Regions from separate parts of the Streptomyces sp. NPDC088923 genome, predicted to be linked through region 4. Evidence: riboswitches for the same ligand, from Rfam matches in the RefSeq annotation. Region 4 holds a riboswitch; each other region holds the start of a gene.
The links. Region 4 has a riboswitch for thiamine pyrophosphate ahead of thiO (glycine oxidase ThiO). Riboswitches for the same ligand answer to the same signal wherever they lie in the genome.
Positions count from the first base shown of each region.

Region 1: it holds a riboswitch for thiamine pyrophosphate, as region 4 does, so the genes downstream of both, thiC (phosphomethylpyrimidine synthase ThiC) here and thiO (glycine oxidase ThiO) in region 4, are expected to answer to the same signal.
Region 2: it holds a riboswitch for thiamine pyrophosphate, as region 4 does, so the genes downstream of both, ACIP4O_RS23085 (purine-cytosine permease family protein) here and thiO (glycine oxidase ThiO) in region 4, are expected to answer to the same signal.
Region 3: it holds a riboswitch for thiamine pyrophosphate, as region 4 does, so the genes downstream of both, ACIP4O_RS15095 (thiamine ABC transporter substrate binding subunit) here and thiO (glycine oxidase ThiO) in region 4, are expected to answer to the same signal.

Region 1 is NZ_JBIVIO010000001.1:122,796-130,336, forward strand. It holds gene ACIP4O_RS00670 (cupin domain-containing protein) at 1-181, shown strand, start outside; gene ACIP4O_RS00675 (DUF5326 family protein) at 416-634, shown strand; gene ACIP4O_RS00680 (SsgA family sporulation/cell division regulator) at 1,117-1,572, shown strand; gene ACIP4O_RS00685 (YibE/F family protein) at 1,681-3,183, opposite strand; TPP riboswitch at 3,255-3,403, shown strand; gene thiC (phosphomethylpyrimidine synthase ThiC) at 3,396-5,198, shown strand; gene ACIP4O_RS00695 (hypothetical protein) at 5,337-5,777, shown strand; gene ACIP4O_RS00700 (hypothetical protein) at 5,957-6,868, opposite strand; gene ACIP4O_RS00705 (metallophosphoesterase family protein) at 7,329-7,541, opposite strand, start outside.
Region 2 is NZ_JBIVIO010000006.1:183,025-190,565, reverse strand. It holds gene ACIP4O_RS23100 (siderophore-interacting protein) at 1-411, shown strand, start outside; gene thiE (thiamine phosphate synthase) at 590-1,243, opposite strand; gene thiM (hydroxyethylthiazole kinase) at 1,240-2,037, opposite strand; gene ACIP4O_RS23085 (purine-cytosine permease family protein) at 2,058-3,500, opposite strand; TPP riboswitch at 3,492-3,584, opposite strand; gene ACIP4O_RS23080 (glutamate--cysteine ligase) at 3,787-4,926, shown strand; gene ACIP4O_RS23075 (M4 family metallopeptidase) at 5,061-7,100, opposite strand.
Region 3 is NZ_JBIVIO010000002.1:879,672-887,212, forward strand. It holds gene ACIP4O_RS15085 (phosphatidate cytidylyltransferase) at 1-1,026, shown strand, start outside; gene rlmN (23S rRNA (adenine(2503)-C(2))-methyltransferase RlmN) at 1,289-2,398, shown strand; TPP riboswitch at 2,686-2,811, shown strand; gene ACIP4O_RS15095 (thiamine ABC transporter substrate binding subunit) at 2,888-3,976, shown strand; gene ACIP4O_RS15100 (ABC transporter permease) at 4,087-5,889, shown strand; gene ACIP4O_RS15105 (ABC transporter ATP-binding protein) at 5,889-7,040, shown strand; gene ACIP4O_RS15110 (VOC family protein) at 7,210-7,541, opposite strand, start outside.
Region 4 is NZ_JBIVIO010000001.1:2,130,427-2,137,967, forward strand. It holds gene pknB (Stk1 family PASTA domain-containing Ser/Thr kinase) at 1-1,522, opposite strand, end outside; gene ACIP4O_RS09630 (hypothetical protein) at 1,661-2,071, shown strand; gene ACIP4O_RS09635 (thiazole synthase) at 2,125-2,919, opposite strand; gene thiS (sulfur carrier protein ThiS) at 2,927-3,139, opposite strand; gene thiO (glycine oxidase ThiO) at 3,136-4,266, opposite strand; TPP riboswitch at 4,283-4,393, opposite strand; gene ACIP4O_RS09650 (NAD(P)/FAD-dependent oxidoreductase) at 4,694-5,911, shown strand; gene ACIP4O_RS09655 (Rv2175c family DNA-binding protein) at 5,993-6,358, shown strand; gene thiE (thiamine phosphate synthase) at 6,437-7,141, shown strand; gene metF (methylenetetrahydrofolate reductase [NAD(P)H]) at 7,199-7,541, shown strand, end outside.

The DNA of each region.
Region 1 (7,541 bases), 2.0 Mb from region 4:
GCACCGGCAGGATGAGGTCTACCTCGTGGTGAGCGGGCGGGCCGCGCTCACCGTGGGGCAGGAGACCACGGAGGTCGCGCGCGGGAGCGTCGTCTACGTACCGGCCGGGACTCCGCACCGTTTCCACCACATCAGCGAGGACCTGCGGGTCCTCGTCGTCTTCTCACCGCCGGAGGGCTGAGGCGGCGCAGGGAGCGCGGCCCGGGAGCCCACGCATGCCCCGATCCGACCCTGAGAGGGAAAGCGCAGTTCAGGGGCGCTTTTCTCAGGGTTTGCCGGGATATCGGGCTCTTTCCCCTAGGGGTACGAATCAGGGATAAGCCAGGGTTGCCACGTGCCCCTCCGCCGGGTTTTCCCGCCTAGCATCGAAGCAGGCCGGGCGGGACCCGGAACCGGTTGAAGCGAGGTAGCAACGATGGGTGTGCGGGAGATAGTCACGGACTTGCCGTGGTGGGTGAAGTGGGTGGCCGTACCGCTCATCGCGCTGGCGATCTTCGGCGGTGTGATCGTCTCGATTCTGAGCGTGGTGGTCGGCCTGCTCTTCAAGGCGCTCGTCTTCGTCGTCGTGGTCGCGGCGCTCGTCTTCGTCGTGCGCAAGTTCAAGGAGTCGGCGGGGCCAGGAAGCCGGCGCTGACCGAGGGACCTCTGCCGGTCGGCGCCGCGCCCGTCGCGCGGCCACCGGCGGGGGATATCCGCGTCCCGGAGTTGACGGGGAGCCCCCCGAATGGACGTTATCGACCACCAACTCCGTTCCGGAGGAGCGCCGTTGCCCTCCACTGATACGTAGCTCTGCGTGACGCTTGGGCCGCTGCTGTCGCCGCCCGGGGCCGGTGTGTTCGTATGGTCCGTGCGGGCCGAAGGGGTGAACGTGGGGAAATCCCCGCGTGCCTTGCATGTGCGGAACGCCTGGGGGCAGCCGGAATACGGGTGATCGGTGGCGGGGATTCCACGAATCGCCCGACCGAAAACGGCTCGGACGGATTTTCCCGCACGTTTCTTCTCGCAATCAGCAACGGCGGGATCACGCGCTGTGATGTGATGTGTTCACTGAGCTAGGTGTCAGGAGTGTCAGGGGATTTGCCCCTGGCAAGGTGACGGCAATCGACGGGGTTGGCGATGCGCGAGTCCGTACAGGCAGAGGTCATGATGAGCTTCCTCGTTTCCGAGGAGCTCTCGTTCCGTATCCCCGTCGAGCTTCGCTACGAGGCCGCCGATCCCTACGCGGTACGGCTTACCTTCCACCTGCCCGGTGATGCCCCGGTCTCGTGGACGTTCGGGCGCGAACTGCTCGCGGACGGGATCGACGAGGCTTGCGGCGACGGGGATGTACGGGTCTCGCCCGTCGAGCCGGAGCCCCTGCTCGACGGGGAGGGCCCCGGAGAACTGCACATCAGGCTCCAGGTCGGCACCGATCAGGCGCTCTTCCGGGTGGGGATGGCGCCCATCGTCGCCTTCCTCGACCGGACCGACCGCCTCGTCCCGCTGGGCGAGGAGCGTGCCTGTGCCGACTTCGAGAGCCACCTCGACGACGCCCTGCACCGCATCCTGGCCGAGGAGCCGAGCGCGGGCTGAGCCAGCCTCCAGGCTCAGCGGCGCCCGCCTCTCGTGCCTGTCGCCGCCTGCCCGTCTCTCGTGCCTGTGCGGGCCGCCCGCCCCTCGTGCGTGCCGCGCCGCCGCCCCTCAGCGTTTCCTGCGGCGTCCGCCGCCCCCGAGCAGCCGCCCCGCGGATACGGGGCCGGGCACCTCAGGGCGTGGCGGCACGCCCTGAGCGTCGGACGACGACGGGTGCGGAACACGGTCCGCCGAGACCACGAGGGTCGCGAGCGCCGTCGTGACCGGCACCGAGGCGACGAGACCGATCGAGCCGACGAGCGTCCGCACGATCTCCTCACCGACGAGTTCGCTCGTCGCGACCGCGCCCACGTCGCTGCGCGCGAGCGAGAAGAGCAGCAGGAGCGGCAGCGCCGCCCCCGCGTAGGCGAGGACCAGCGTGTTGACCACCGAGGCGATGTGGTCGCGGCCGATCCTGAGCCCCGCGCGGTACAGCGCGCGCCGCGTCATGCCGGGATCGGCCTGGTGCAGCTCCCAGACGGCCGAGGTCTGCGTGACCGTCACGTCGTCGAGCACACCGAGCGAGCCGATGAGCACCCCCGCGAGGAGCAGCCCGCTCATGTCGATGTGCGGGTAGAGCCCGTGGATGAGGCCCGTGTTGTCGTCGGTGTTGCCGGTGAGCGCCGCCCAGCCGATGAAGAGCGAACCCAGTACCCCGATGAGCAGGAGCGAGGTGAGCGTGCCGAGCACCGCGACGGAGGTGCGCGCGCTGAGGCCGTGGCACAGGTAGAGCGCGATCAGCATGATGGCGCTCGCGCCGACCACCGCCACGACGAGCGGGTTCGACCCCTCCAGGATCGCGGGCAGGATGAAGAAGGTCAGCACCAGGAAGCTCACGGCGAGCGCCACGAGGGCCATGAGCCCCCGCAGTCTTCCCACCGCCACGACGACGAGCGCGAAGACCGCGGCGAGCAGCACCATCGGCGGGGTACGGCCCACATCCGTGACGGAGTACTGGAGTTCACGCGGCGCGTCGGGCGCGTAGGCGAGGACGACCTTTTGACCCGCGTGGAGCCGTCGCGAGGCGTCGGGGCGGACCAGCTCGGGGTAGCGGTGCCCCTTGTCCTTCCCCTCGGTGACCTCGACCGTCGCCTGCTCGCAGACGCCCGCCGCGTGCTCCCCCGACGCCGCGCCAGGTCCCGCGCCACCAGCCCCGCTCGACGGCGTCGACGCGCCCGCACCGCCGGATGCCGTCGTGCCCGTACCACCGGACGAGGGGTCCTGCGCCCCGCCCCCTCCGCTCCCCTGCCCCGAGCCCCCGCCCCCGGCCACGTCGTCGCAGCCGACGTGCTCGATAGCGGTGACCACGCCGCTGACGGTCTGCCGGTCGAAGCCGACACCCGTCCGCTGGTGCGCCCCCGGAGCCCCGGGCCACAGCAGGACCAGTCCGGCGACGACTGCTGCGGCGAAGGGGACCAGGACAGCCGCGATGACCACCCGCAGCCGTCGCGAACCGGGAGTCGCCGGACCGTGGCTGTGGCCGTGCTCGTGACCTGGGGGGCGGCTCTCGGGGGACGAGGGGGGCGAGGGGGACGGTGGGGGCGCCTGAGGCGTGGGAGGTGGCGTCGTCACTGGCCGATCATCGCAAGAACCGAGGGGGCCCTCTGGCCAGCACGCCAGGACGGGCGCTAGCGTGGGACGCGATTTGTCCCCGCGGGAGCTCGGAGCACCGGGCTGAGAGGGCGCTGATCTCCTCGTACGACCGCACACGCGGCCGGAGGACGAAACGCTGCGCCGACCGCTGAACCTGTTACCGGGTAATGCCGGCGTAGGGAGTAGGTCTCATGACCACATCGGACGCGCACATTCCTGCCTCCGCACAGGAGCACGACACCACCGCACCCGCTCGCGCCCTCGGTGCGCACAAGGCGTACATCGAGGGCGAACGGGCGGGGCTGCGGGTGCCCGTGCGGAGGGTGCACCTGAGCGACGGCCGCGCGCTGACGCTGTACGACACCTCGGGCCCGTACACCGATCCGTCCGTCACCACGGACGTACGGCGCGGGCTCGACACGCCGCGCGCGCCGTGGATCGCGGCGCGCGGCGACACCGAGACGTATCCCGGTCGCGGGGTACGGCCGGAGGACGACGGCCCGCAGCACACCGTTCCGCGTGGCGGGGCGCGCCGGCTCGACGCGGTCTTCCCCGGGCGCTCGCGCCGTCCGCGTCGCGCCCGCTCGGCGACGCCGGTGACGCAGCTCGCGTACGCCCGGCGGGGCGAGATCACGCCGGAGATGGAGTACGCGGCGTTGCGCGAGGGCGTCGCCCCCGAGGTCGTACGCGAGGAACTGGCCGCCGGGCGGGCCGTACTTCCCGCGAACATCAATCACCCCGAGAGCGAGCCGATGGTCATCGGCAAGCGGTTCCTCGTGAAGATCAACGCGAACATCGGCAACTCGGCGGTCACCTCCTCGATCGAGGAGGAGGTGGAGAAGATGACGTGGGCGACGCGCTGGGGCGCCGACACCGTCATGGACCTTTCGACGGGCCGCGACATCCACACCACCCGGGAGTGGATTCTGCGCAACTCCCCTGTCCCCATTGGCACCGTGCCGCTCTACCAGGCGCTGGAGAAGACCGGGGGGAAGGCGGAGGAGCTGAGCTGGGAGCTGTACCGCGACACGATCGTGGAACAGGCCGAGCAGGGCGTCGACTACATGACCGTGCACGCGGGGGTGCGGCTCGCGTACGTACCGCTCACCGCGCGCCGGACCACCGGAATCGTCTCGCGCGGCGGTTCCATCATGGCGGCGTGGTGCCTCGCGCACCACCAGGAGTCCTTCCTGTACGAGCACTTCGAGGAGCTGTGCGAGATCCTCGCGGCGTACGACGTGACGTTCTCGCTCGGGGACGGCTTGCGGCCCGGCTCCGTCGCGGACGCCAACGACGAGGCGCAGTTCGCCGAGCTGCGCACGCTCGGCGAACTCACGGCGGTGGCCCGCGGGCACGGCGTGCAGACGATGGTCGAGGGCCCCGGGCATGTACCGATGCACAAGATCAAGGAGAACGTGGAGCTTCAGCAGGAACTGTGCGACGGAGCGCCGTTCTACACGCTCGGGCCGCTCACGACGGACGTCGCGCCGGGCTACGACCACATCACCTCCGGCATCGGCGCCGCGATGATCGCGTGGTGGGGCACCGCGATGCTCTGCTACGTGACGCCCAAGGAACACCTCGGGCTTCCCGACAGGGACGACGTGAAGACCGGGGTCATCACGTACAAGATCGCCGCTCACGCCGCCGATCTGGCCAAGGGCCACCCGGGGGCGCGGGAATGGGACGACGCGCTCTCGCAGGCGCGCTTCGACTTCCGGTGGGAGGACCAGTTCAACCTGTCGCTCGATCCGGAGACGGCGCGGTCCTTCCACGACGAGACCTTGCCCGCCGAACCGGCGAAGACCGCGCACTTCTGCTCCATGTGCGGGCCCAAGTTCTGCTCGATGCGGATCAGCAGGGACATCAGCGAGCGCTTCGGCGCGGAGGACGGTACGGAGCTGAGCAAGGAGGAGATCGCGGCCGGGATGATGGAGAAGTCGCGGGAGTTCGCCGCTACGGGGAACCGCGTGTATCTGCCGCTGGCGGAGTGAGGCTGCCGTCGGCCGCGTGAGCGGAGGGCTCCGGGCGGGTGGCTCCGGGCTCCTTCCGGAAGGGCCCGGACCGGTTCTGGGCACACTTCGCCGCGCGGTCGCGGGTTTCCTCCGGTGGTGAGCGGCAACCCGCAGGCCATGACTGGAGAGAACCCGCAGACCAAGCACTCCCGCGACGCCGTGGCCGCTTCGGCCTCCGCGCCCGGGACCGAAGATGCCCCGGTGGCGGCGACGGCGTCGGAGAAGGCCGATGCGGCGCTCTCCGCGGCCGGGGCGAAGACGGAACAGGCCGCCGAGACGGCGCGGGAACGTGCGCGCGCCGCCGGAGCGGCGGGCAAGCGTGTGGAAGCGAAGGCGAGGACGGGTGTGGACGCCGGGCGGCGCAAGGTCTCCGAGGTCTCGGAGAAGGCCGTCGCCTCGGCGGGCACGGCTTGGGGCACGGTCCGCGAGCACAAGGTGGCCGTGACAACCGCGGGCGCCGGGCTGCTGACGGTGGCCACGGCCTCGTTCCTCGCGGGACGGAAGTCCGGGGTACGGGCGGTGGGGCCGCTCACGCGGCTGACCGGCGGGAAGCTGTAGCGCGGGGGATTCCCCTCGGGGCCCGATGTTTCACGTGAAACATCCACTTCGGTGTTTCACGTGAAACATCGGGCTTTCCTGCGTGCGGGTGCGGGTGCGGGTGCGGGTGCGGGTGCGGGTGCGGGCGGGGGATGCCCGTGCGTGGGTGACGGCTTGCGATGTTTCACGTGAAACATCGCTTAATCCGGGCGGTGTTCCGGACCGCCGAAGTCGGGGCTGCTGAAATCGGGGCTGGAGTAGCGAGGACGGGAGGCCGCCTCGCCGTCCGCCTCGGGGCTGCTGAAGCCGGGGCGGTGGTAACCGAGGCGCGGCATCCGGGAAGGGCCGCTACGGCTGTGCACGGGACCGTCCTGCACGGGGTCCTCCCCGCCCGGGCGGTCGTCCCCGCCGTACTCCTGGACGTCCGCGTGCTCTTGGAAGAAGGGCAGGAATCCCTTCTCCAGAAGGGCGCGTCGCCAGTCGGCGCGGGCCCGGTCCACTGCCTCGGTCTCGGGATCGGGTTCGGCGGTGCGCGGACGGCGCGGGTCGGCGGGGAGTGCCGTGGCGCCGTTGCGCAGGGCGGCGAGAAGCAGGGCGACCCCGGCGATGAGGATGGCGGCGGCGGCGAGGACGGCGAAGATCCAGCCGGCGGTGAGCAGGGCGTCGCCGATGACGTGCTCGCTGTCCACGAGCCGCAGCAGGTAGCCGATGAGCAGCAGGACGACGGCGGCGACCCCGGCGAGCACGGGGGTGAGCGCGGCGACCACGGCGACAGCCCCGGCACCCGAGGCCTCGGTCACCTCGCCGAGCGCCGCGGCGAGCCCTCCGGCCTCTTGCGCCCGCACCGGCACCTCGGCTTGGCCGGTATCCCCGGCCGTGCGTATCCGCAGGTCCTCGCGCACTCTGACGTAGTGCCGGTACTCGGGCGCGGCGGTGGCCGCGATAAGACCTGCCGAGCCGAGCGCCAGGGCCTTCAGCCGCGTGGCGGGGAGCTGCCGGTCGGGGTCCGGCGCGGCCGGCCGCGGTACGGCCTGGCGCAGGGCCTCGTCGAGAACTCGCTCGAACTCGGGGTGGTCCTCGGGCAGCAAGTGCGGAGCGCTGTTCATGTGCATCCCCCGATGCTCCGTAGGGCCAAGGCGCCCGCTGGGTGCGGGCAGAGGGCGGAAGCGGAGGAGAGCCTGCTACGGATAAGGCGATGGTAGGCCGGGGACGGCGCAGGGTAACAGGGTGTTTCCGGAAATTGACCAGTCGTACAGGGGGACGCGGCGGCACGTGCGCCCCCCGCACGCCGGGTGGCGCGCCTGTCCGGGCAGGCAGGGAGGGGCGTACGGGCGGTGGGCGTGCCTGTGCGCGGGGCGGCGGGGGATCGTCGGTGCGCCGGAGCGGGGACGGAGTGCGGGCGGGTGGGGTTGGTACGAGGGCGTGCGGGACGGGCCGCACGGCGGCGGTACGGGGTGGCGGCAGCCGTACGGTGCGGGCGGGGCGAGTCCGTACGGTGCGGGCTGCGGGGGCCCGACGGTGCGGCGCCAGGGAGCAGCGGGGGTACCCGGCGGGGCCGGGCCGGGCCTGGTGTCAGGCCGGGAAGGGCACCTGACGTACCAGCAGCGTCCCTGCCATGGTCACACCGCCGTCCATCGCGACGGCCAGCCGGTCCGCGTAGATGTGCGCGTCCTCGATCACCGGGCGCGGGGTCTCCTCGCCGTCCTCGGTGCCGACGTCGCCGAGGAGGTACGGGATGGGGCTGTGGCCGTGGACGATGCGGGAGCCGCCGAAGGTGTCGAGCAG
Region 2 (7,541 bases), on a different contig from region 4:
TTCGACCGCCCCGAGGACGCCAGCGAGGTGCACCTCGTCGCCGACGAGAGCGGCCTGCCCGCCGTCGCGGGCATCCTGCGCTCGCTGCCCGCGCACACGACGGGCCGTGCTCTCGTCGAGGTCCCGCTCGACGCCGACCGCAGGGACCTCGACGCACCCGCGGGCATGGAGGTCGTCTGGGTGGTCCGCGACGACGCCCATGCCGTACCCGGCGAAGCCGTCCTCGCCGAGCTGCGCCGCCGCACGGCCTTCGCCCCGACCGGCTACGCCTACGTCGTCGGTGAGTCCCGCCTCGCCACCGAGGGCCGCCGCCACCTCGTCGCCGCCGGGCTCCCGAAGGACCGCATCACCTTCTCCGGCTACTGGAAGCACGAGCGCGCGAAGGTGGCGGAGGCGGCGGGCGTGGCGTGAGGCGGCGGGCCCGGCCGGGACTTCCCGTCCCGGCCGGGGAACCGGACCTCAGCCGGTGACGATCCTCGCCTCGGTCACCATGACCGCCACCGAGGCGGGGTCGATGAAGGCCCCCTCGTCCGGCCGGACCAGCTCCAGACAGTCCCCGGACGAGAAGAAGCGTCCGCTGACGTCCCCCTCAGGCCGCGCCCCGTTCCCACGCGGCCACGTACTCCCGCGCCGCCGCCTCGGGGTCGGCCGCCGCGCAGATCCCCGAGACGATCGCCGCGCCCGCCGCGCCCGCCCGGCGCAGCGCCGGGAGATCGGCGGGGACCACGCCGCCGATCGCGACCGCGGGGGGGAGACCCGGGGGCGCGAGCAGGCGCGCGAAGCCCTCGACACCGAGCGCGGGCGGCGCGTCCGCCTTCGTGGTCGTCGTGTGCAGCGCGCCGACACCGACATGGTCCACCCGCGCGCCGGCGGCGTCGGCCAGTTCCCCGGGAGTGGCCGCGCTCAGGCCGAGCAGCGCGTCCGCGCCGATCAGCTCCCGTACCGCCGCGACCGGCAGGTCCGACTGGCCCACGTGGACGCCGTGCACGCGCGCCCCGGCGGCGCGGGCCGCGAGGTAGACGTCGACGCGGTCGTTGACGAGCAGCGTCACGTGCGCCGGGAGGACAACGGCCACCGCGCGCACCTGCTCCAGGAACGCCCGCCCGCCCGCGTCCTTCTCGCGCACCTGCACCGCGGTGACCCCGCCCGCGACAGCGGCGGCGACCGTCTCCGCGACGGTCCGGCCGCGCGCGGCGCACTGCGCGGTGTCGGTCACCAGGTACACCGAGAGGTCCGGGCTCACGACAATGCCGCCCGTGCCACGAGATCCCCGTCCCCCACGGCGGCGAGCGCGTCCAGGAAGCGGACCGCGAAGGTCCCAGGGCCCGGGCGGTCCCCGGCCACCGCCAGCTCCGCCGCGACCGTGTACGTCGTCACCGCCGCCACCGTCGCGTCGAGCGCGTCCTCCGTCACCGCCGCGAAGGCCGCCATCACCGCGCCGAGCGCGCAACCGCCGCCCGTCACCTTCGTGAGCAACACGTCCCCGTTCGCGATCCGCACCGTCCGCGCCCCGTCCGTCACGAGGTCCACGGGTCCCGAGACCGCGACGACCGCGCCGCTCGTCCGGGCCAGCTCCCGCGCCGCCTCCGCCGCCTGCTCGACCTTCTCGGCCGCGTCCACGCCGCGCCCGCCCGCCCCGGCGCCCGCGAGCGCCAGGATCTCGGAGGCGTTGCCCCGTACGACGGTGGGGCCGAGCGCGAGCAGCTCGTGCGCGAGCGGCGTACGCACCGGGAGCGCGCCGATCGCGACCGGGTCGAGCACCCACGGCGTGCCCGCCTCGCGCGCCGCCGTCGCCGCCTCCGTCATCGCGGCGCGCTGCTCGGCGTGCGGCGTGCCGAGATTGACGAGGACTCCGCCCGCGACCCGCGCGAAGGCGTCCGCCTCCCCGGGGACGTCGACCATCGCGGGCGAGGCCCCGAGCGCGAGCAACGCGTTCGCGGTGAAGTTCGTGACGACGGTGTTGGTCAGGCACTGCACGAGCGGCTCGGCGCCGCGTACCCGCGCGAGCGCGGCGCGGCTTGTTTCCAGCGGGGACATGAGGGAGCTCCAGGGGGGGGTCAGACGGAGGCGCGGTCGCGCCGGGTGCGCAGCCGCAGCGGGGCGTAGACGAGCAGCGCCACCAGGAAGGCGACGTAGTACGCGAGGTCGGCGCCGTGCAGCGCGTCGGCGACCGGCCCCGCGTACAGCGAGGTGTTCATGAACGGCACGGCGGCGGCGAAACCGACGAGGAAGGCGAGGGGCGCCGGCCACCACGGCACGGGGCGCGCGCTCTCGGCGGCGAGGTCGAGTGCCGTACCCGTACGCGCCCTCTCCCGGGCCCGCGCGCGCCAGTCCACGACGACGACGGCGAAGAACCCCGGAATCCAGTAGCCCACGAAGAGCAGTACGTTCTGGAAGCGCGCGGTCGTGTCGGCGGCGTGCATCCACAGCACGAGCGGAAGCCCGAGCGCCGCGGCGCCGGCTGCCGCGAACGGGCGCGGGACGCGCACGCCGACCGTCTGGAGCGCGAGCGAGCCGCTGTAGTCGTTCATCGCGTTGCTGCACAGCGCCGCGAGCGCGACGGCGAGCAGCCCGAAGCCGCCGAGCCAGCCCCCGCCGAGCAGCTTCTGCACGCCGCCCGCCGTCTGGTCGGTGAAGACCGAGGCGCCCCACAGGCCGAGCGTCTGCACCACGACGAAGGACAGGCTCACACCGAGCAGCGTGTACCAGAACATCCGCGTGCGCGAGGTCTTCGCGGGCAGATAGCGGCTGAAGTCGCTCGCGTACGGGGCCCAGGAGAGCGACAGGCTCAGCGCGACCGTGCTGGTCAGCATGATCGCGCCGAAGCGGTCCATGCCGTGGACGCTGCCGCTGGTCGTCGGGCTCACGCCGTCGAGCATCTTCACCGCCAGGACCACGAAGGCCACCGCGAGGACGAAGGACATGAGTTTCTGGAGCCGGTGGATCGCCTCGTAACCGAGCGCCCCCACGAGGCCCTGCCCGGCCATCATGACGAGCACCCCCAGCCAGAACGGCCAGCCGAAAAGCCGCGCGAGCGCGTCCCCGCCGAAGAGGCCGATGAGCGCGTCCCACGCGACCGAGGAGAGCCACTGGAGGATGCCCGGCAGGACGACCGCGGGCCCGAAGGCGAGCCGCGAGAGCGGCAGCTGACCGGCCCCGGTCCTGCTGCCCCACGTACCGAGGTACGCGACGGGGACCGCCCCGAGCAGCGTGCCCGCGACGACCGCGACGAGCGCGGTCGCGAAGTCGAGGCCGAGGACGATGCCGAGGGTCCCCGTGAAGACCCCCGTCATGGTGAGGTTCGGCGCGAACCACACCGTGAAGAGCCTGCCAGGACCGCCGTAGCGCCGGTCCTCGGGCACGGGCGCGATGCCGTGCGCCTCGACGCGCAGGTCGCCGGGCGCCTCGGGCATCCGGCCGCCGAAGACGCGAGCGGCCGGACGCGCCTGCTGAAGGGCCGCGCCCTCCGGGGCGCGACCGGGGGCATGCGGCAATGACATGGAAGACATCCCTCCGCCAGTACGAGCTGGTTCAGGTTCGACGGGTGTGATCTCAGCCCCTGGTGGGCACCCCGTGTCCGGTGATGCGGCCAGCGTAACGCCTGGTCGCGCCGCGCGGCGAAGGACCTTCGCGCCCCCGGATCGCGGAAGCACGGACTCCGTGCGCCGGGGCGCCCCGTATGCGCTCTCCTGAGTCCTTCCCGCCGGCGGCAAAGTGGATGGGCCCGGCCCCGGGGCCCGCCGTTCGGGCCCCCCGCGTCCCACTCCACTCCCAAGGAGCTGCCGCATGCCCGCCAGCCCAACGCAGAGCGGGGGCGCGGGCTTACCCCCGGCCCCCAGCGCGCCCCCCACTCTCGGCGTCGAGGAGGAGTTCCTGCTGGTCGACGCCGAGACCCTGCTCCCGGTCGACGCCGCGGAACGGGTACTCGACGTGCACCACCGGCTCCACCCAGGCGGAGCGGTGACGGTCCCGCAACGCGAACTGCTCAGCAGCATGATCGAGACCACGAGCCCGGTGTGCGCGGGCCTGCCCGAGCTGCGCGCCGAGGTCTCCGCCGCGCGCGAACGCCTCGTCGAGGCGGCCGGGAAGGCCGGCTGCCGCGTCCTCGCCCACGGCACGGCCGCCCGCCAGGCCCCGCCCCGTACCCCCACCGCGGCCCCGCACTACCGCGACGTCGCCGGGCTCTACCAGCTCCTCGCCCAGGGCACCGAGACCTGCGGCTGCCACATCCACGTCGGCGTCCCCGACCGCGAGGCCGCGGTGCACGCCCTCGACCACGTCCGCCCCTGGCTGCCGGTGCTCCTCGCCCTCTCGGCGAACTCCCCGTACGAACACGGCGTGGACACCGGGTTCGCGAGCTGGCGCACGATGGTCCTCTCGCGCTGGCCCACGACGCAGATCCCGCCGTACTTCGCGGACGCGGCCGACTACGACGCCACCCACCGCAGGCTCTTCGCGACCGGCGTCCTCCCCGAGCGGGCCCGCAACGCCTACTGGCTCGCGCGCCCCTCCGCGCACGTCCCGACGCTGGAGGTACGCGTCGCCGACGTCATGCCGACCGTGCGCGAGGTCGCCGCGCAGGCCGGGCTCACGCGCGCGCTCGTGGTGACGGCGCTGCGCGAGCGGGCGGCGGGCCGCGTTCCCGCGCCCGTCCCGGCGCACGACGTCGCGGCCGCGCTGTGGACGGCGGCGCGGTACGGGCTCGGCGGCTCGCTCGTCCACCCGCAGAGCGGTACGGCCGTACCGGCGGGCGAGGCGGTCGCCGCGCTGCTCGCCCACGTGGGCGAGGCGCTCTCGGACCTCGGGGACGAGGCGGAGGTCACCGCGGTGGTCCGGGACCTCCTCCGCCAGGGCGAGCCGGCCCGCCGGCAGCGCGCGGCGGCTCAGGGCTCGGGGGACGCGGGGGAGTGGGGAGCGGTGGGCTGACGGAGGCCCGGCACGGTTCCGGACTCCACTAGTGCGAGAGGCAGTTGATACGGGACCGCGCCCCGGCCACCTGAGGTGGCCGGGGCGCCGCGTCCGGCGGGGGGTCCAGTTCCGCCGAGATCTTGCGAGGGGGTTTACGGGAAGGTCAGCGACCAGCCGTTGATGGTCCCCTTGTCGCCCGAGTAGACGTCCTGCACCTTGAGCTTCCAGGTGCCGTTCGCGGCGACCGAGGAGGCGTTGACGGTGTAGGTGGCCTTGACGTTGTCGGCCGAGTCGGAGGAGCTGGAGTTCTTGAGGCGGTAGCTCGTGCCGTTCGGGGCGACGAGGTCGACCACGAGGTCACCGCGGTAGGTGTGCGTGATGTCCACCGAGACCGACAGGTTCGAGGGCGCGTTGCCGCTGCGGCCCGTCACGGCGATCGAGGAGGTGACCGCCGAACCGGCGTCCGGTATCGCGACCTTGGTGTTGGAGGTGAACACCGTCCCGCCGGGGTTGCCGGGGTCCGTGCCGCCACCGGAGCGGGCGCCGACGTTGATCGCCGCCCAGGCGTCCTGCACCGCCTTGTACTCGGCCGAGGTCGCCCCGTAGAGCGAGGAGGCCGCCGCGAGGGTGCCGGTACGGGCACTCGCGTAGTTGGTGGTGGAGGTGAACTGCGTGGTGAGCGCCTTGTACCAGATCTGGAGCGCCTTGTCCCGGCCGATGCCGGTGACCGGAAGGCCGTCGTACGTCGGCGAGTTGTAGCTCACGCCGTTGACGGTCTTGGCGCCGCTGCCCTCCGAGAGGAGGTAGAAGAAGTGGTTCGCGGGGCCCGAGGAGTAGTGCACGTCCTTGTTGCCGAGCGTGGACGACCAGTTGTCGGCCGAGGCGCCGTCCTTGCTGGGCTTGTCCATGTAGCGCAGCGGCGTGCCGTCGCCGTTGATGTCGATCTTCTCGCCGATGAGGTAGTCACCGGGGTCGGTCGCGGTGTTGGAGTAGAACTCCACCCCCGTGCCGAAGATGTCGCTCGTCGCCTCGTTCAGGCCACCGGACTCGCCGCTGTAGTTGAGGCCCGCGGTCTCCGAGGTGACCCCGTGGCTCATCTCGTGGCCCGCGACGTCGAGGGCGGTGAGCGGCGCGGCGTTGCCGGCCCCGTCCCCGTACGTCATGCAGAAGCAGCTGTCGTCCCAGAACGCGTTGACGTACTGGTTGCCGTAGTGGACCCGGGAGTAGGCGGCCACGCCGTCACCGCGGATGCCGCTGCGTCCGAAGGTGTCCTTGTAGAAGTCCCAGGTCTCCTGCGCGCCGTAGGCCGCGTCGGCCGCCGCCGTCTCCGCCGTGGTGCCCTTCCCGTCGCCCCACACGTCGTCGGGACCGGAGACGAGCGTGCCGGTGCCCGAGGTCTTGCCCGCGAGCGTGTACGTCTTGTGCCCGCCGCGCGTCGAGTCCGTCAGGTTGTACGTGGAGCCCGACTTGGTGGTGTTGATCGTCACGGTGCCGCTGTACTGCGTGTTCGCGGTGCCGTTCTCGATGCCCTGGTACTCGTACAGCTTCGCGCCCGTCGCCGCGTCCGTCACGACGTGGAGCTCGCTCGGCGTGCCATCCTCCTGGAGCCCGCCGATCACGGTCTCGTAGGCGAGTACGGGCTTGCCCTCGGCGAGCCACACCACCTTGCGCGGCGCCTGGTCGGTCGCCGGCTTCGCGGCCCCCTGCGCCTTCGCCGCGCCGAGCGCCTGCTTCTGCGCGGTCGCCGCGGGAACCTTCGCGGTGGTCTTCACGCCGCTGAGCTTCGCCTGCGAGGCCCGCACGACCTTGCCGGTCTCACCGGCCGGGTTCGTGGTGACGACCAAGTCGCCACCGAGGACGGGCAGTCCGCCGTACGTGCGCTCGTAGCGCGTGTGCAGCGTGCCGTCCTGGTCCTTGATCACATCCCGGACGACCAGCTTCTCCTGGGCGCCGAGGCTCAGTTCGTCGGCGGTCGCGGCGCTCTTCTTCTGTGCCTTGGCGATGAGTTCGGCGCGCTGTGCGGGGGACAGCTTCGCCGGCAGGGCTCCCGGCCTGGCCGCCGAGGCGGCTTTCCCGGTGGGGGAGGGCGCGGCCGTGGCCACGCCCGTCTGCATCGCGGCGGTCAGCAGCGCGGAGACCGCGAGCAGTGCGCCGCCGGTGGCCGCGGCGCGACGGGAGGAGGTTCGTCTCAAGGAAGGGCTCCTTCAACGGGCCGCACGCAGGCGGCCGGTGGGGTGACGAAGGGCCCGCGGTGGGCGGTGGTGAAGGAGCGTGCCCGACCGCTGGCCGAGGGAGACTGTGGCAGCCCCGGCCCGCGATTGTCAGGTGCGCATCACGAGGTTGGCGGATTCCGTTCGGCTCCCGGACGCGCGGGGTCGCTATGCGGACCCGTTCCCTGGAAAGAATTGGAAAAGAAGGCGCTTGCCTTCCGGCCGGGAAAGCCCCACTTCGTCCCCCGTCGACATGTGCCCGCAATGTCGCCGCCCGCTGAATCGTCCGGACCGCCCTTTTCCCTCCCCTTCCTCCCGGGACCCACCCCGTGTGACGCGCATAGATCACCAGGTTTGAGCCCCGGATGGCCGGAAACCGCGGCGAAGGAGCATTCTGCCGGGGGCGAGAGGGCGCACTCCGGC
Region 3 (7,541 bases), on a different contig from region 4:
CGGCCCATGCCCATCGTGCCCGACGTACCCGCGAACGGCGGCGACCAGGACGACGACCGGGGGGCCGCTCGGCTGAGTGGTCCCCTGTTCCGCGACGAGGTGCCGCGGGAGCCCGGCCGACCCGAGCCCGTACCCCCCGTCTCCCCGGCCGCGCAGTCGTCCCCGACGCCTGTGCAGCCGTCCTCCGCACCGAGCCCCGGCAGGCAGAAGAAGAGCGCCGGCCGGAACCTGGGGGCGGCCATAGGGGTCGGTCTCGGTCTCGGGGTCGTTGTCGTCGCGTCGTTGTTCATCGTCAAGGCCGTCTTCGTCGGCGTCATAGCGCTCGCCGTCGTCGTCGGCCTGTGGGAACTGACCTCCCGCCTCGCCGAGCGCAAGCAGATCAAGGCGCCGCTGATCCCGCTCGCCGCGGGCGGCGTCGCGATGGTCGTCGCGGGCTACGTGCGGGGCGCCGAGGGCGCGTGGGTGGCGATGGCGCTGACGGCGCTCGTCGTGCTCGTGTGGCGGATGTTCCAGCCGCCGGAGGGCTACCTGCGGGACGTCACGGCGGGCGTGTTCGCGACGTTCTACGTGCCGTTCCTCGCGACGTTCGTCGCGCTGCTGCTCACCGCGGACGACGGGCCGCGGCGCGTGCTGCTCTTCCTCGTGCTCACTGTCGTCAGCGACACCGGGGCCTACGCGGTGGGCTGGCGCTTCGGCACGCACAAGCTCGCGCCCCGCATCAGCCCGGGCAAGACGCGCGAAGGTCTCCTGGGCGCGGTGAGCTTCGCGATGGTCGCCGGGGCGCTGCTGATGCAGTTCATGATCGACGACGGGCAGTGGTGGCAGGGGCTGCTCCTCGGCCTGGCCGTCGCTGCCAGCGCCACCCTGGGCGACCTCGGTGAGTCCATGATCAAGCGGGACCTGGGGATCAAGGACATGGGGACGTTGCTTCCCGGCCACGGCGGCATCATGGACCGGCTCGACTCGCTGCTGCCCACGGCGCCCGTCGTGTGGCTACTGCTCGTCCTGTTCGTCGGCTCGGGCTGAGCTCCGGGTGGCTCGGGCCGAGGTCTGGCTCGGGCTCGGACCGGTGTCCGTCCTTCGGCTCGGGGAGTGGTCCGGGCGCGCGTTACGCTGAAAGGGTCCGCCGTGACGTACGGCGGACCCTTTCGTGTACGGGCTCACGCCGCGTCGCGCCCAGCGGGGCGACGTCGCGCGCCCCGTACGCCGCCCCCGAGGCGCCCACCCGGCGCGTCGTCGCGTCCCCAGGGGCGCGCGGCGCCGCACCGTATCTGAGGAGTACTGGCCCATGCCGCCCGCACCGGGAGAACTCACCTTCGTCGCGCCGCGCGGTGCCAAGAAGCCCCCTCGTCACCTCGCCGACCTCAGCCCCGCCGAGCGCAAGGAGGCCGTCGCCGCCATCGGCGAGAAGCCCTTCCGCGCCAAGCAGCTCTCGCAGCACTACTTCGCGCGCTACGCGCAAGACCCGGCGCAGTGGACCGACATCCCCGCCGCGGCGCGGGGGCGGCTCCAGGAGCAACTGCTGCCCGAGCTGATGTCGGTCGTGCGGCATATCTCGTGCGACGACGACACGACGCGCAAGACGCTGTGGCGCCTCTTCGACGGCACGCTCGTCGAATCGGTACTTATGCGCTACCCGGACCGCGTCACCATGTGCATCTCCTCCCAGGCGGGCTGCGGGATGAACTGCCCGTTCTGCGCGACAGGGCAGGCCGGGCTCGACCGCAATCTCTCGACGGCCGAGATCGTGCACCAGATCGTCGAGGGCATGCGCGCGCTGCGTGACGGGGAGATTCCCGGCGGGCCGGCGAGGCTCTCCAACATCGTCTTCATGGGGATGGGGGAGCCGCTCGCCAACTACAACCGCGTCGTGGGCGCGATCCGCAGGCTCACCGACCCGGAGCCTGACGGGCTCGGGCTCTCGCAGCGCGGCATCACCGTATCCACGGTGGGCCTGGTGCCCGCGATCCATCGTTTCGCGGACGAGGGGTTCAAGTGCAGGCTCGCGGTCTCTTTGCACGCTCCGGACGACGAACTGCGGGACACGCTGGTGCCGGTCAACACGCGGTGGAAGGTCCGTGAGGTCCTGGACGCCGCGTGGGAGTACGCGGAGAAGTCGGGGCGGCGCGTGTCGATCGAGTACGCGCTCATCCGCGACATCAACGACCAGGCGTGGCGGGGCGACCTTCTGGGCCGGCTCCTGAAGAACAAGCGCGTGCACGTCAACCTGATTCCGCTCAATCCGACGCCCGGGTCGAAGTGGACCGCGTCGCGGCCGGAGGACGAGCGCGCCTTCGTGGACGCGATCGCGGCGCACGGTGTGCCGGTGACGGTGCGCGACACGCGGGGACAGGAGATCGACGGGGCGTGCGGGCAGCTGGCGGCGGCGGAACGCTGAGCACCGCGCGACGGGGTGTGGGCGCTCCGGCGGTGGCGTGGTGCCGCGGTGGTGAGGTGCGGCGTGGCGGTGGAGCGCGCGGCGTGTGGAGGACGCGGCGCGGCGGTGGAGCGCGCGGCGTGTGCAGGGCGCGGCGTGGGCAGCGTGGGCTGTGCAGGGACGCGTCGCGCGTAGGGGACGCCGCGTGCACGGCGCGGGCCCGCGCGCGACGTAGCGATAGGGTGTGCGAGCACCATCGCTCGCGGCGTGTCCGGGAGCGCGACATCTTCATACTCCGTACGACGTACACATTCCGACAGGGGAGCGCCGCAGCGCTGAGAGTGCGACATCACACCGGCAGTCGGTGTATAGGTCGCAGACCCTCTGAACCTCGCCCGGGTCATTCCGGGTAGGGAGTTCGGTCACCACTCGTGCTGTTGTGCCCTGCCCGCGGCCCCGTCGGCCGCGGGCAGGGCCGCGTCTTCTCCTGGCCAACCCCAGGAGGAATCCATGACCACCCGACGCAGGACCGTCGCCGCCATCATCGCCGCGGGTCTGGCTGCTACAAGCCTCGCCGCCTGTGGCGACGACTCGGGGTCCGATACCGGCTCGTCGAGCGGCAAGACGGTCACCCTCGTCAGCCACGACTCCTTCGCTGCCTCCAAGAGCGTGCTGAAAAAGTTCGAGCAGAAAACCGGGTACCGCCTCAAGGTCCTCAAGAGCGGCGACGCGGGCCAAGCGGTGAACCAGGCCGTCCTCACCAAGGGACACCCCCAGGGCGACGTCTTCTTCGGCGTCGACAACACGCTGCTGTCCCGCGCCCTGGAGCAAGGCGTCTTCCAGCCGTACGAGGCAAAGGGGCTCTCCGCCGTCCCCGCCGATATCCAGCTCGACGGCAAGCGGCACCGCGTCACCCCCGTCGACACGGGCGATATATGCGTCAACTATGACAAGAAGTACTTCAAGGACGAGAAGCTCGACCCGCCGCAGAGCCTCGACGACCTCGCCGACCCTGCCTACAAGAACCTGCTCGTCACGGAGAACACGGCGACATCCTCGCCGGGGCTCGGCTTCCTCCTCGGCAGCGTCGCGCAGTACGGGGAGCAGGGCTGGAAGTCGTACTGGAAGAAACTTCGCGACAACGGGGTCAAGGTCGTCGACAGCTGGGAGCAGGCGTACAACGAGGAGTTCTCGGGCTCCTCGGGGGGCCGCAAGGCCGGCGGCGACCGGCCGCTCGTCGTCTCGTACGCCTCCAGCCCGCCCGTCGAGGTCCTCTACGCGGACCCGCGCCCCAAGGACGCACCCACGGGCGTCGCGACCGGGACGTGCTTCCGGCAGACGGAGTTCGCGGGTCTGCTCGATGGTGCGCCCAACCCGGAGGGCGGCAAGGCGCTCCTCGATTTCCTCCTGAGCGACACCTTCCAGCGGGACATGCCGCTCCAGATGTTCGTCAATCCGGTCGTCAAGGGGACGCCGCTGCCGGATGTGTTCACGCGGTACGGAGCGGACGCCGACGGAGCGCGGACCGTCGCGCCGCAGAAGATCGCCGAGCACCGTGAGGACTGGATCAACGCCTGGACCTCACTGGTCGTCAAGTGAGGCCCCGCGGGACGTCGCGAGAGGCGTCGCACGAGGGACCCGTACGCGGCGTACGTCGCGGGGACACGTCGCGACGTCCCGCGCGACGTCGCCTCGCCGCGGCACGTCCCGTGACGCGACGTCGCGTCACCGTGCTGCTCCTCGTCGCGGGGCCCACCCTCTTCTTCGGCCTGTTCTTCGGCTATCCCGTCGCGGCGATCGTGGGTCGTGGGCTGCACACCTCGGCGGGGTGGCAGCTCGGCGCCGTCGCCGATGTCCTGGGGCGACGCGACATACGCGACGTGCTCTGGTTCACCACGTGGCAGGCACTGGCGTCCACGGCGCTCACCCTCCTCCTCGCCCTGCCCGGGGCGTACGTCTTCGCGCGCTTCGCTTTTCCCGGGAAAGGCGTGCTGCGCGCCGTCGTCACAGTGCCGTTCGTTCTGCCCACAGTCGTGGTCGGCAGTGCATTCCTCGCCGTGCTCGGACGCGGCGGGCTGTTGGACGAGCTGTGGGGTGTACGGCTCGACACGACGGTGTGGGCGATCCTCGCGGCCCACGTCTTCTTCAACTACTCCGTCGTGGTGCGCACGGTGGGCGGTTTGTGGGCGCAGTTGGACACGCGGCAGGAGGACGCCGCGCGCACCCTGGGCGCTTCGCGCTGGCGGGCCTGGCGGGCGGTCACGCTGCCGGCGCTCGCTCCCGCCGTGGCGTCGGCGGCGTTGATGGTGTTCCTGTTCACCTTCACGTCTTTCGGGATCGTGCAGATCCTCGGGGGCCCGGGCTACTCGACGCTGGAGGTGGAGATCTACCGGCAGACGGCGCAGCTGCTCGATCTCTCCACGGCAGCGGTGCTGACGCTCGTCCAGCTGGGCGCGGTCGTCATGGTGCTGGCCCTCCACGCGTGGGTGGTGCGCAGGGGGGAGAGCACGTTGCGGCTCGTGGACCCGTCGCGTACGGCGCGGCGGCCACGCGGCGTGGCGCAGTGGACGCTGCTCAGCGGCGTCCTGGGCGTCGTCGCGGTACTTCTCGTACTGCCGCTCGCCGTGCTCGTCCTGCGCGCCTTCGACGCCCCGGACGGCTTCGGGCTGACCTACTTCCGGGCTCTTGGCTCCTCCGACGGAGGGGCTTTTCTCGTCGCTCCCATCGCGGCGGTTGGCAACTCTCTGCGCTACGCGGCCGTGGCGACGCTGATCGCCCTCGTCGTCGGCGGACTCGCCGCCGTCGCGCTCAGCCGGGAGCGACGCGGGAAGGACGGCCGGCCGGGCGGCATGTCGCGGTTGCTGCGCGGCTTCGACGCCCTGCTGATGCTGCCGCTCGGAGTCTCGGCGGTCACCGTGGGCTTCGGGTTCCTCATCGCACTCGACGAGCCTCCACTCGATCTGCGCGCGTCCTGGATTCTCGTCCCGCTCGCCCAGGCGCTCGTGGGTGCGCCGTTCGTCGTACGGACGATGCTTCCCGTGCTGCGCGCCGTCGACCAACGGCTGCGCGACGCCGCGTCGGTGCTCGGGGCGTCGCCCTGGCGGGTGTGGTGGGAGGTGGATCTGCCGCTGGTGCGCCGCGCGGTGCTGGTGGCCGCCGGCTTCGCCTTTGCCGTGTCACTGGGCGAGTTCGGCGCCACCGTCTTCCTCGCCCGCCCCGACAACCCGACGTTGCCCGTCGCCGTCGCCCGTCTCCTCGGGCGCCCCGGCGACCTGAACTACGGGCAGGCCATGGCGCTCTCCACCGTCCTCATGCTGGTGTGCGTCGTCTCCCTGCTCGTCCTGGAACGACTGCGTCCGCGCGATCCACATGACGGCGGCACGCCCCGGTCCGCCCGGGGGCGGACCGACGCGCCCGTCGCCGCCGATCCGCGCCCGGCTTCGACACGGCGCCCGGACGTCGCACTCACTGCCCCCGCCAAGGGGCCCCGTACGAAGGAGAGGCCGCACTGATGACGCGCTTCAGTCGTGCACGTCGCGAGGACGCTGTCGAAGCTCCGGCGCGCGAGGAGGGTTCGGCGCGGGCCGCGACGTCGCGCGTCGTGCACGCTCCACGACAGGAGGCCGAGGGCGGGGCGGCGTTGCGCGTCGAACGTGTCACGGTGGGTTTCGGAAACGGACGGCCGGCGCTCGACGCGGTGGATCTGTCGGTGCGCGCGCACGAGGTGGTCTGCGTCCTGGGGCCCAGCGGGAGCGGGAAGTCGACGCTGCTGCGCGCCGTCGCGGGCTTGCAGCCGCTCGATGCGGGGAGCGTGTGGCTCGGGGGCGAAGACCAGCGCGACGTGCCGGTGCACCGGCGCGGTGTGGGGCTCATGTTCCAGGACCACCAGCTCTTCCCGCAGCGCGACGTAGCGGGCAACGTCGCGTTCGGCCTGCGCATGCGACGCGTGCCGGCCGGTGTCCGCGAGGCGCGCGTGGCCGAGTTGCTCTCCCTCGTCGGGCTGGCCGACGCGGGGCACCGCGGCGTCGGTTCTCTCTCGGGCGGCGAGCAGCAGCGCGTCGCCCTGGCGCGCGCGCTCGCACCACGACCGAGCCTGCTCATGCTCGACGAGCCCTTCGGGCAACTCGACAGGACGCTGCGCGAACGGCTCGTACTGGAGCTGCGCGAACTGTTCACCGTGCTGGGCACCACGGTGCTCGCCGTGACGCATGATCAGGGCGAGGCGTTCGCCCTCGCCGACCGCGTCGTCATCATGCGCGACGGGGCGATCGCGCAGTCCGGGGCGCCGCTCGATGTCTGGGGGCATCCCGCCGATTCCTTCGTGGCGCGTTTCCTCGGCTTCGGCAACCTGGTGCCGGCACGGATCACGGGACGTGCCGCGGAGACACCGTGGGGGCGGTTGCCGCTTGGGGAGGGCACCGCGGGCGGGGCGGGGGAGCGCACGGTGCTCGTACGGCCCGGGGGAGTCCGTCTTGTCGCGGAGGCGGACGGCCTTTCGTGCGAGGTCGTGGCACGGACTTTCCACGGCACTCATGTCTCGGTGCGGCTGCGCCCCCACGACGCGCCGGAGATCGAGGCGACGTGCGCGTTGCGCAAGGCGCCGGAGCGCGGGGACCGGGTAGGCGTCGTCTTCGACGCGCAGGACGTCGTGGTGCTGGACTGAGCGCGACGTCGATGCAACGTCGCGCGTCATGGCGCGTGCCCATGTCGCGCGCCGCGTCGTGGCGGACGCGGCGCGCGACGTAGGTGGCCCTGGTGCGACGTCGCGGGCGCCGCACGTCGCCTGACGCGACGTCGCGTGTTTCACCCCGTGCGACGCGACGTGGCGTGACTCACTCCTGGACCTGCGCCGGGTCCATCCACACGATCTCCCAGACGTGCCCGTCGGGGTCGGTGAAGGAGCGGCCGTACATGAAGCCGTGGTCCTCGGCCTCGCGCGCGGGGCTGCCGCCCGAGGCGAGCGCGCGGTCGGCGAGCATGTCGGCCTCCTCGCGGCTGCGCGCACTGAGCGTCAGCAGCACCTCGGTCGTCGCCGTGGCGTCCGCGGGCGTCTTGCCGGCCGGCGTGTACTGCGCGAAGCGCTCACGCGTGTGGAGCATCGCGATGATCGTGTCGCTGATGACCACGCTCGCGGTCTGCTCGTCGCTGAACTGTTCGTTGAGGC
Region 4 (7,541 bases):
CCCTGCTCACGGTGATCCGCACCGTCGAACCGGCCTTCACGTTCTCGCCCGCCTGCGGCTCCGTGTCGATCACGGCGCCCTGGCTGACGTCCTGGTCGAAGCGCTCGGTGACCAGGCCCGGGTCGAGCCCACGCCCGCGCAGCGCCGCGCGCGCCTCGGTGAGGGTCTTGCCGGTGAGCCGGGGCACGTCGACCGTGCGCGGGCCGAGCGAGACGGTGAGGGCGACCTCGCCGTGGTCGCGGATACGGGCGCCCGGCGCCGGGTCTGTGCCGAGCACGGTGCCGCGCGGCTCGGTGGCGCTGTAGCGGCCCTTGACGTCCTTGACCCGCAGCCCCGCCTTGTCGAGACGCCCCTTCGCCTCCTTCTCGCTCTTCGCGAGCACGCGCGGGACCTCGGTGAACTGCCCCGCGTTGACGTACCAGACGCCCGCGCCCCCGCACAGCACGACGACGGCGACGACGAGCGCCGACCACAGCCTGCGGCGGGGCCGCCCGGTGCGCGCGGGGGCGGGTGCGGGCGTGGGCGTGGGCAGCACGCTCGTGCGCGACACGTCCCCGGCGGCCCCCGGGCGGGGCAGTGTCAGCGCGCGCGGCAGGACGCTCGTACGGTCCTCGGCGTTGTCATGCCCGCCCGCGCGCGCCGCCGGGGGCTCCGCGTCGAGCGCCGCCCCGTCGAGGTGCGCCGTCGCGTGCCGTACCGCCGCGAGGAGGGCCACCGCGTCGCGCGGACGCGCCGCCGGCTCGCGTGCCGCGGCGGCGGCCACGAGCGTGTCGAAGGCCGGGTCGAGGGCGGGGAAGAAGCCGGAGGGGGCGGGCACGTCGGTGTTCAGGTGCTGGTAGAGGACCTGCGCGGGGGAGTCGCCGAGGTGCGGCTTGCCGCCGGTCAGCATCTCGAAGAGGACGATGCCGCAGGCGTACACGTCGGCGCGCTCGTCGACCGCCTCGTCGCTGATCTGCTCGGGGGCGAGGTAGGAGACGGTGCCGAGGACGGCGCCCGTCGAGCGCGAGTCGGTGCCCACGCCCCGTACGAGACCGAAGTCCGCGACCTTGACCCGGCCGTCGTCCCCTATCAGGACGTTCTCCGGCTTCATGTCGCGGTGCACGAGACCCGCGCGGTGCGCCGCGCCGAGCCCGGCGAGGACCGGCTCCAGGATGTCGAGCGCGGCCCGCGGGCTCAGCGCCCCGCGCTCGCGCAGCACGTCGCGGAGCGTGCAGCCGGGCACGTACTCCATCGCCAGGTACACGAAGGCGCCGTCCGCGTTCTGGTCGAAGACGCTCACCACGTTCGGGTGGTCGAGCCGCGCCACCGACTTCGCCTCGCGGATGAACCGCTCGACGAACACCGCGTCCGTGGCGAGTTCCGGGTGCATGACCTTGAGCGCGACCACCCGGTCCAGGCGCAGATCGACCGCGCGATGCACGGTCGACATGCCCCCGGCCGCGATGAGCGCGTCCACCCGGTACCGCCCGTCGAGGACCTTCCCGAGGAGCGAGGCGTTCTGATCGGCCGGCCTTGTGTCCACGCGGCGAGTCTACGGGGCCGCGCGCGGCCCTCCGGGGCGGCGGTGTCACGCGGTGTCAGTGGCGGCTGGCACTGTGAAGGCGGTCACCGGGCGCGCTCGCCCGCCTCCCCCCACGTGGCCGGACGGAAGGATCTGGACATGAGCTGGGACGTGCTGGTGCTGCGGCTGCCCGAGGGCCGCGCCCGGGTGGAGGACCTGCCGGAGGGCCCCGCGGAACTTCCCCTCGGGCCGCGCGCCGACGTGCTCGCCGCGCTCGCCGCGGCGGTGCCCGAGGCGGACTTCTCCGACCCTGCCTGGGGTGAGCTGGAGGGGCCCGGCTGGTCCATGGAGCTGAACATCGGCGACGCGGAGCCGGTCGACGCGGTCATGCTCCACGTGCGCGGCGGCGGGGACGACGTGCTCCCCGTCGTCCTGCGCATCGCCGAGGCGCTGGGGGCGCGCGCCTGGGACACGGCGGGCGGAATGCTCACCGGCCCCGGCGACACCTCGGGCTGGCACGCCTTCCAGGAGTTCCGGGACCACCTGACGGGTGTGCGGAGCGGGGGGTGAGGCGGTACGGGGACGGGGCCGCCGTCCGCGTACCGCCGCCCCGTCCCCGTCCCTCAGAACGCCGGGCGCTCCGGGTCCAGCTCGGCGCGGTCCTCCACCGGGGACGAGGCCTCGGCGAAGTGGCGGCGCGGGATGCGGCCCGCGCGGTGGGCCAGACGGCCCGCCTCCGTCGCGTGCCGCATCGCGCGCGCCATCAGCTCCGGCTCGCGCGCCCGCGTCACCGCCGAGGCGAGCATCACCGCCGCGCAGCCCAGCTCCATCGCGAGCGCCACGTCCGAGGCCGTCCCCGCGCCCGCGTCGAGGATCACGGGGACGCGCGCCCGCTCCGTGATGAGCTGGAAGTTGTGCGGATTGCGGATGCCGAGCCCGGAACCGATCGGCGAGCCGAGCGGCATGACGGCCGCGCAGCCCACGTCCTCCAGCTTCCGCGCGAGCACCGGGTCGTCGTTCGTGTACGGGAGCACGGTGAACCCGTCGTCGACGAGGACCTCGGCCGCGTCGAGCAGCTCCACCGGATCGGGCAGCAGGGTGCGCTCGTCCGCGACGACCTCCAGCTTCACGAGGTCCGTGCCGAGCGCCTCGCGCGCGAGCCGCGCCGTGAGCACCGCCTCGCCCGCCGTGTGACAGCCCGCCGTGTTCGGCAGCACCCGGATGCCGAGCCGGTCGAGCACCGAGAGCACCGAACCCTGCGTGCCCGGGTCCAGACGGCGCATCGCGACCGTCGTCAGCTCCGTGCCCGAGGCGGTCAGCGCGCGCTCCAGGACGTCGAGACTGGGCGCGCCGCCGGTGCCCATGATCAGCCGCGAGGAGTACGTCGTCCCCGCCAGCACGAAAGGATCGTCGGCCATGAGCGCCTCAGCCTCCCTGGACAGCGGTCAGGATCTCGACGCGGTCCCCCGCGGCGAGCACGGTCGCGGGCCAGTCGCCACGCGGGACGACCGTCTCGTTGACGGCGGCGGCGACCCCCGTACGGGCCCGGCTCAGCCCGGTGACGAGCACGTCGAGCGTCGTGCCCGCGGGGACGGCGTGCTCGGCGCCGTTGACTCTCACGGTCAGGTCGAGGTTCACAGCACGGGCTCCGGGCTTCTCGTGAATCGCTGGGGGGTGAAGGGGCGCGCGGCTTCCGGCAGCGCGTCATGGGCCAGGGCATGCGCCATGACGGCGCCCGTCTCGGGGGCGAGGAGCACCCCGTTGCGGCCGTGACCCGTCGCGAGGTGCAGTCCGGGGAGCGCCGTGGGGCCGAGGAGCGGCGCGTTGTCGGGCGAGGCGGGGCGCAGCCCGGCACGGGTCTCGGTGAGCGCGAGTTCGGTGATGCCGGGGAGCAGTTCGTGCGCGTCGCGCAGCAGGGCGTAGACGCCGCCCGCCGTGACCGTCGTGTCCCTGCCCCGCTCCTCGCTCGTCGCGCCCACCACGAGTTCGCCGTTCTCACGCGGCACGAGGTAGAGGCTCCCGCCCCGTACGACGGCGCGCACCGTGCGGCGCAGGAACTCCGCGTACGCGCCGTCCATCCGCAACCGCAGGACCTGGCCCTTCACCGGCCGTACGGGGACGACGACCTCGGGCGGCAACCCCGCCAGGTCCGTGCTGAAGCACCCGGCCGCGAGCACCGTGCGGGCCGCGTCCACGCGCGCGCCGTCCGCGAGCACGACGCCGCGCGCCCGGTCCCCCTCCACCACGAGCCGCGCCGCCCTCGCCCGCCGGAACCCCACCCCGGCCCGGGCGCACGCGACGAGCAGTGCCCCCGCGACCCGGCGCGGATCGACCTGGTGGTCGCCCTCGACACGCAGCCCGCCCCGTATCCCCGGCGCGAGCATCGGCTCCAGGCGGCGGCACTCCCGGCCCGTCAGCCACTGCGAGTCGAGCCCGCGCCGCGTGTGCAGCGCGTGCAGTTCGCGCAGTTCGGCGCGGTCGTCGGCGTCCAGCGCGACGGCGAGCGTCCCGCAGGCGCGGTACCCGAGGTCCCGCCCGCTCGCCTCGCCCAGTTCGGCCGCGAACTCCGGCCACCGCCGCGCCGAGGCGAGCCCGAGCGCGAGCAACGCCTCCTCGCCGTAGTGCGGTTCGGTGACGGCCGCGAGCATCCCGGCGGCGACCTGCGCCGCCCCGCCCCCCGGCTCCGGATCGACCACCGTCACCCGCGCCCCGCCGAGCGCGGCCCGCCACGCGGTCACGAGCCCGACGATCCCGCCCCCGACCACGAGGACATCCCCACCACTGGCCACCAAGCCCCCTCCCTTCGCCGGAATGACCCGGATCAGGTTCATACGGTCGGAGGCCGCAGCCCCCCTCTCAGCCCGGTCCGCCCGGACTCCCGCGGTGTGCGCGGCACAGCTTAGGGGGTGGCGGGGCGGAACGGGCGCCCCGGTCCCCGCTTCCCGCGCCGGGCGGTGCGCCGGACCCGGCCGGTCCTGCCCGGATCCCTCCGGCCGTGGTCCCCCTCGCCTGCGCCGGGCGCCCGACGACCTCGGCCCGAGTGGCCCCGGCCTTTGGTCCGGCCTGGCCCCGGCCTTTGGTCCGGCCTGGCCCCGGCCTTTGGTCCCGGGCGGCCCGGAAGCGCCTGGTGTGGGCGGGATCTCGTGGGGGAGCGGGCTCGGGGGCGGGGGTGGGCGGCCTAGAGTTGCGGGCGTGAGCGGAGACCGGGAGCAGCAGGGGCGGGTCGTTGTCGTCGGCGCCGGGATGGCGGGGGTGCGGACCGTCGTGGCGCTGCGCGAGGAGGGGTACGAGGGGGACGTCGTGCTGCTCGGCGAGGAGCCGCACGCCCCGTACGACCGTCCTCCGCTCTCCAAGTCCGTGCTCCTCGGCAGCGCCGAGACCTCCGCCTTCGACGTCGACTTCGCCGCGCTCGGGACCGAGCTGCGGCTCGGGGTGCGCGCCACCGGGCTGCGCGCCGCCGCGCACGAGATCGACACGAGCGAGGGCCCGCTCGGCTACGACCACCTCGTGCTCGCGACCGGCACCGCGCCCGTACGGCTCCCCGGCACCGCCCAGCACCCCCACGTCCACCTCCTGCACACCCTCGACGACGTCCGCGCCCTGCGCGCGGTCCTCGCGCGCCGCGCCGAGGTCGCCGTCGTCGGCGCGGGCTGGATCGGCGCCGAGTTCACGACGGCCGCGCGCGAGGCGGGCTGCGCCGTCACCGTCCTGGAGGCCGCCGGCCACCCGCTCAGCGGCGCGCTGCCCGCCGAGGTCGCCGCGCCGATGGCGAAGTGGTACGCCGAGGCGGGCGCCCGGCTGCGCACCGACGCCCGCGTCGCCGCCGTCGAGGACGACGCCGTCGTCCTGGCGGGCGGCGAGCGCGTGCCCGCCGACGCCGTCCTCGTCGGCATCGGCGCCCGCCCCGTCACCGGCTGGCTCGAAGGCTCCGGCATCGACCTCGCCCCGGACGGCTCGGTCCGTACCGACGCCTGGCTGCGCACCTCGCTGCCCGACGTCCACGCGGTCGGCGACTGCGCCTCCTTCCCCTCGCGGCGGTACGGGCGGCGCCTGACCGTGCACCACTGGGACAACGCCCTCCAGGGCCCCCACACGCTCGCCGGCGTCCTCACGGGCGAGCGCGCCGAGCCGTACGACCCGGTGCCCTACTTCTGGTCCGAGCAGTTCGGGCGCTTCGTGCAGTACGCGGGCGACCACGCGGGCGCGAGCCGCCTCGTGTGGCGCGGCGACCCGGACGGGGCCGCCTGGACCGTGTGCTGGCTGGAGGAGGACGGGCGGCTCGCCGCCGTGCTCGCCGTCGGCCGCCCCCGCGACCTCGCCCAGGGGCGCAAACTCATCGCCTCGGGCGCGACGCTCGACCCCGTACTCCTCGCGGACGCGGCACGGCCCCTGAAGACGGCCGTGCGCTGACCGGTGGCCCGGGCCCCCGCCCCGTCGCCCGCGGGGACCCTCCCGCTACCGCCCGGCCGCCCGGGATGGCACGCTTGTCCCGTGACCCAGATTGATGCCAAGACCGAAGCGCTCGTCCCCGAGTGGCTCAGCCTCCCCGACATCGCCGAACGGTTCGACGTCGAGGTGACCCGGGTGCGCCAGTTGGTGAAGGAGGGCCAGCTCGTCGCCGTCCGCCGCGGCGAGAACAACGCCCTCTACGTGCCCGCCGCCTTCCTCGACGGCAACCGCACCGTGCGCGGCCTGTCCGGGCTGCTGACCCTGCTGCGCGACGACGGCTTCGACGACGTGGAGATCATCCAGTGGATGTTCACTCCCGACCCGACGCTGCCCGGCACCCCCGCCCAGGCGATGAGCGAGAACCGGGGCACGGAGGTGAAGCGCCGCGCCCAGGCCCTCGCCTTCTGAGCCGGACCGCGGGACCACGGTGACCCCCGCCCCTGCACGAGTGGCATGATCCTCATGTCGTACGAACAGGGGTGGGGCATGCCGAACCGAACACCGCGCGATCCGCGCACCGCGCTCGCCGACGCCCGTCTCTACCTCTGCACGGACGCCCGCAAGCGCCAGAACGACCTGCCCGGCTTCCTCGACGCCGTCCTCTCCGGCGGGGTCGACATCGTCCAGCTGCGGGACAAGGGCCTGGAGGCGGCCGAGGAGCTCGAACTCCTCCAGGTCTTCGCCGACGCCTGCCGCCGCCACGGCAAACTCCTCGCCGTGAACGACCGCGCCGACATCGCCCACGCCGCCCGCGCCGACGTGCTCCACCTCGGGCAGGGCGACCTCCCCGTCCCCGCCGCGCGCGCCCTGATCGGCCCCGACGTGCTCGTCGGCCGCTCGACCCACAGCGAGGCGGAGGCCGCGGCGGCGGCCGTGCGGGACGGCGTCGACTACTTCTGCACCGGCCCCTGCTGGCCGACCCCCACCAAGCCCGGCCGTCCCGCCCCCGGCCTGCCCCTCGTGCGCTACGCCGCCGCCCTCGGCACCACCCGCCCGTGGTTCGCGATCGGGGGCATCGACGCGGCCCGCCTGGACGAGGTCCTCGACGCCGGGGCGCGCCGCGTCGTCGTCGTCCGGGCACTGACCGAGGCCGACGACCCGGAGGACGCGGCCCGCGACCTCGCCCGCCGGGTGCGCGCGCTGCCCCTGGAGACGCCCTCCGTCCAAGGCGTGGACAAGAAGACCGCGTAACGGGCATAACACTCCGCTTCGCCTCGCTGACCGGCGGCTTCTGGCTACCCTGCCCCTATGGCCTCCGGCACCGCATCCACCTGGACCTCCGAGCACCCGACCGTGGCGGAGGTGCTCGCGAGCGGCAAACGCTCCTACTCCTTCGAGTTCTGGGCGCCGAAGACCCCGAAGGGCGAGCGCAACCTGTGGAACGCGCTGCGCCGCGTCGAGGCCGTCGCGCCGAGCTTCGTCTCGGTGACGTACGGCGCCGGCGGCAGCACCCGCACCGGCACGGTGCGCGCCACGCAGGCGATCGCCGAGAACACCACGCTCGTCCCCGTCGCCCACCTCACCGCCGTCGAGCACTCGGTCGCCGAGCTGCGCCACATGATCGGGCAGTACGCGGACGGCGGCGTCCGGA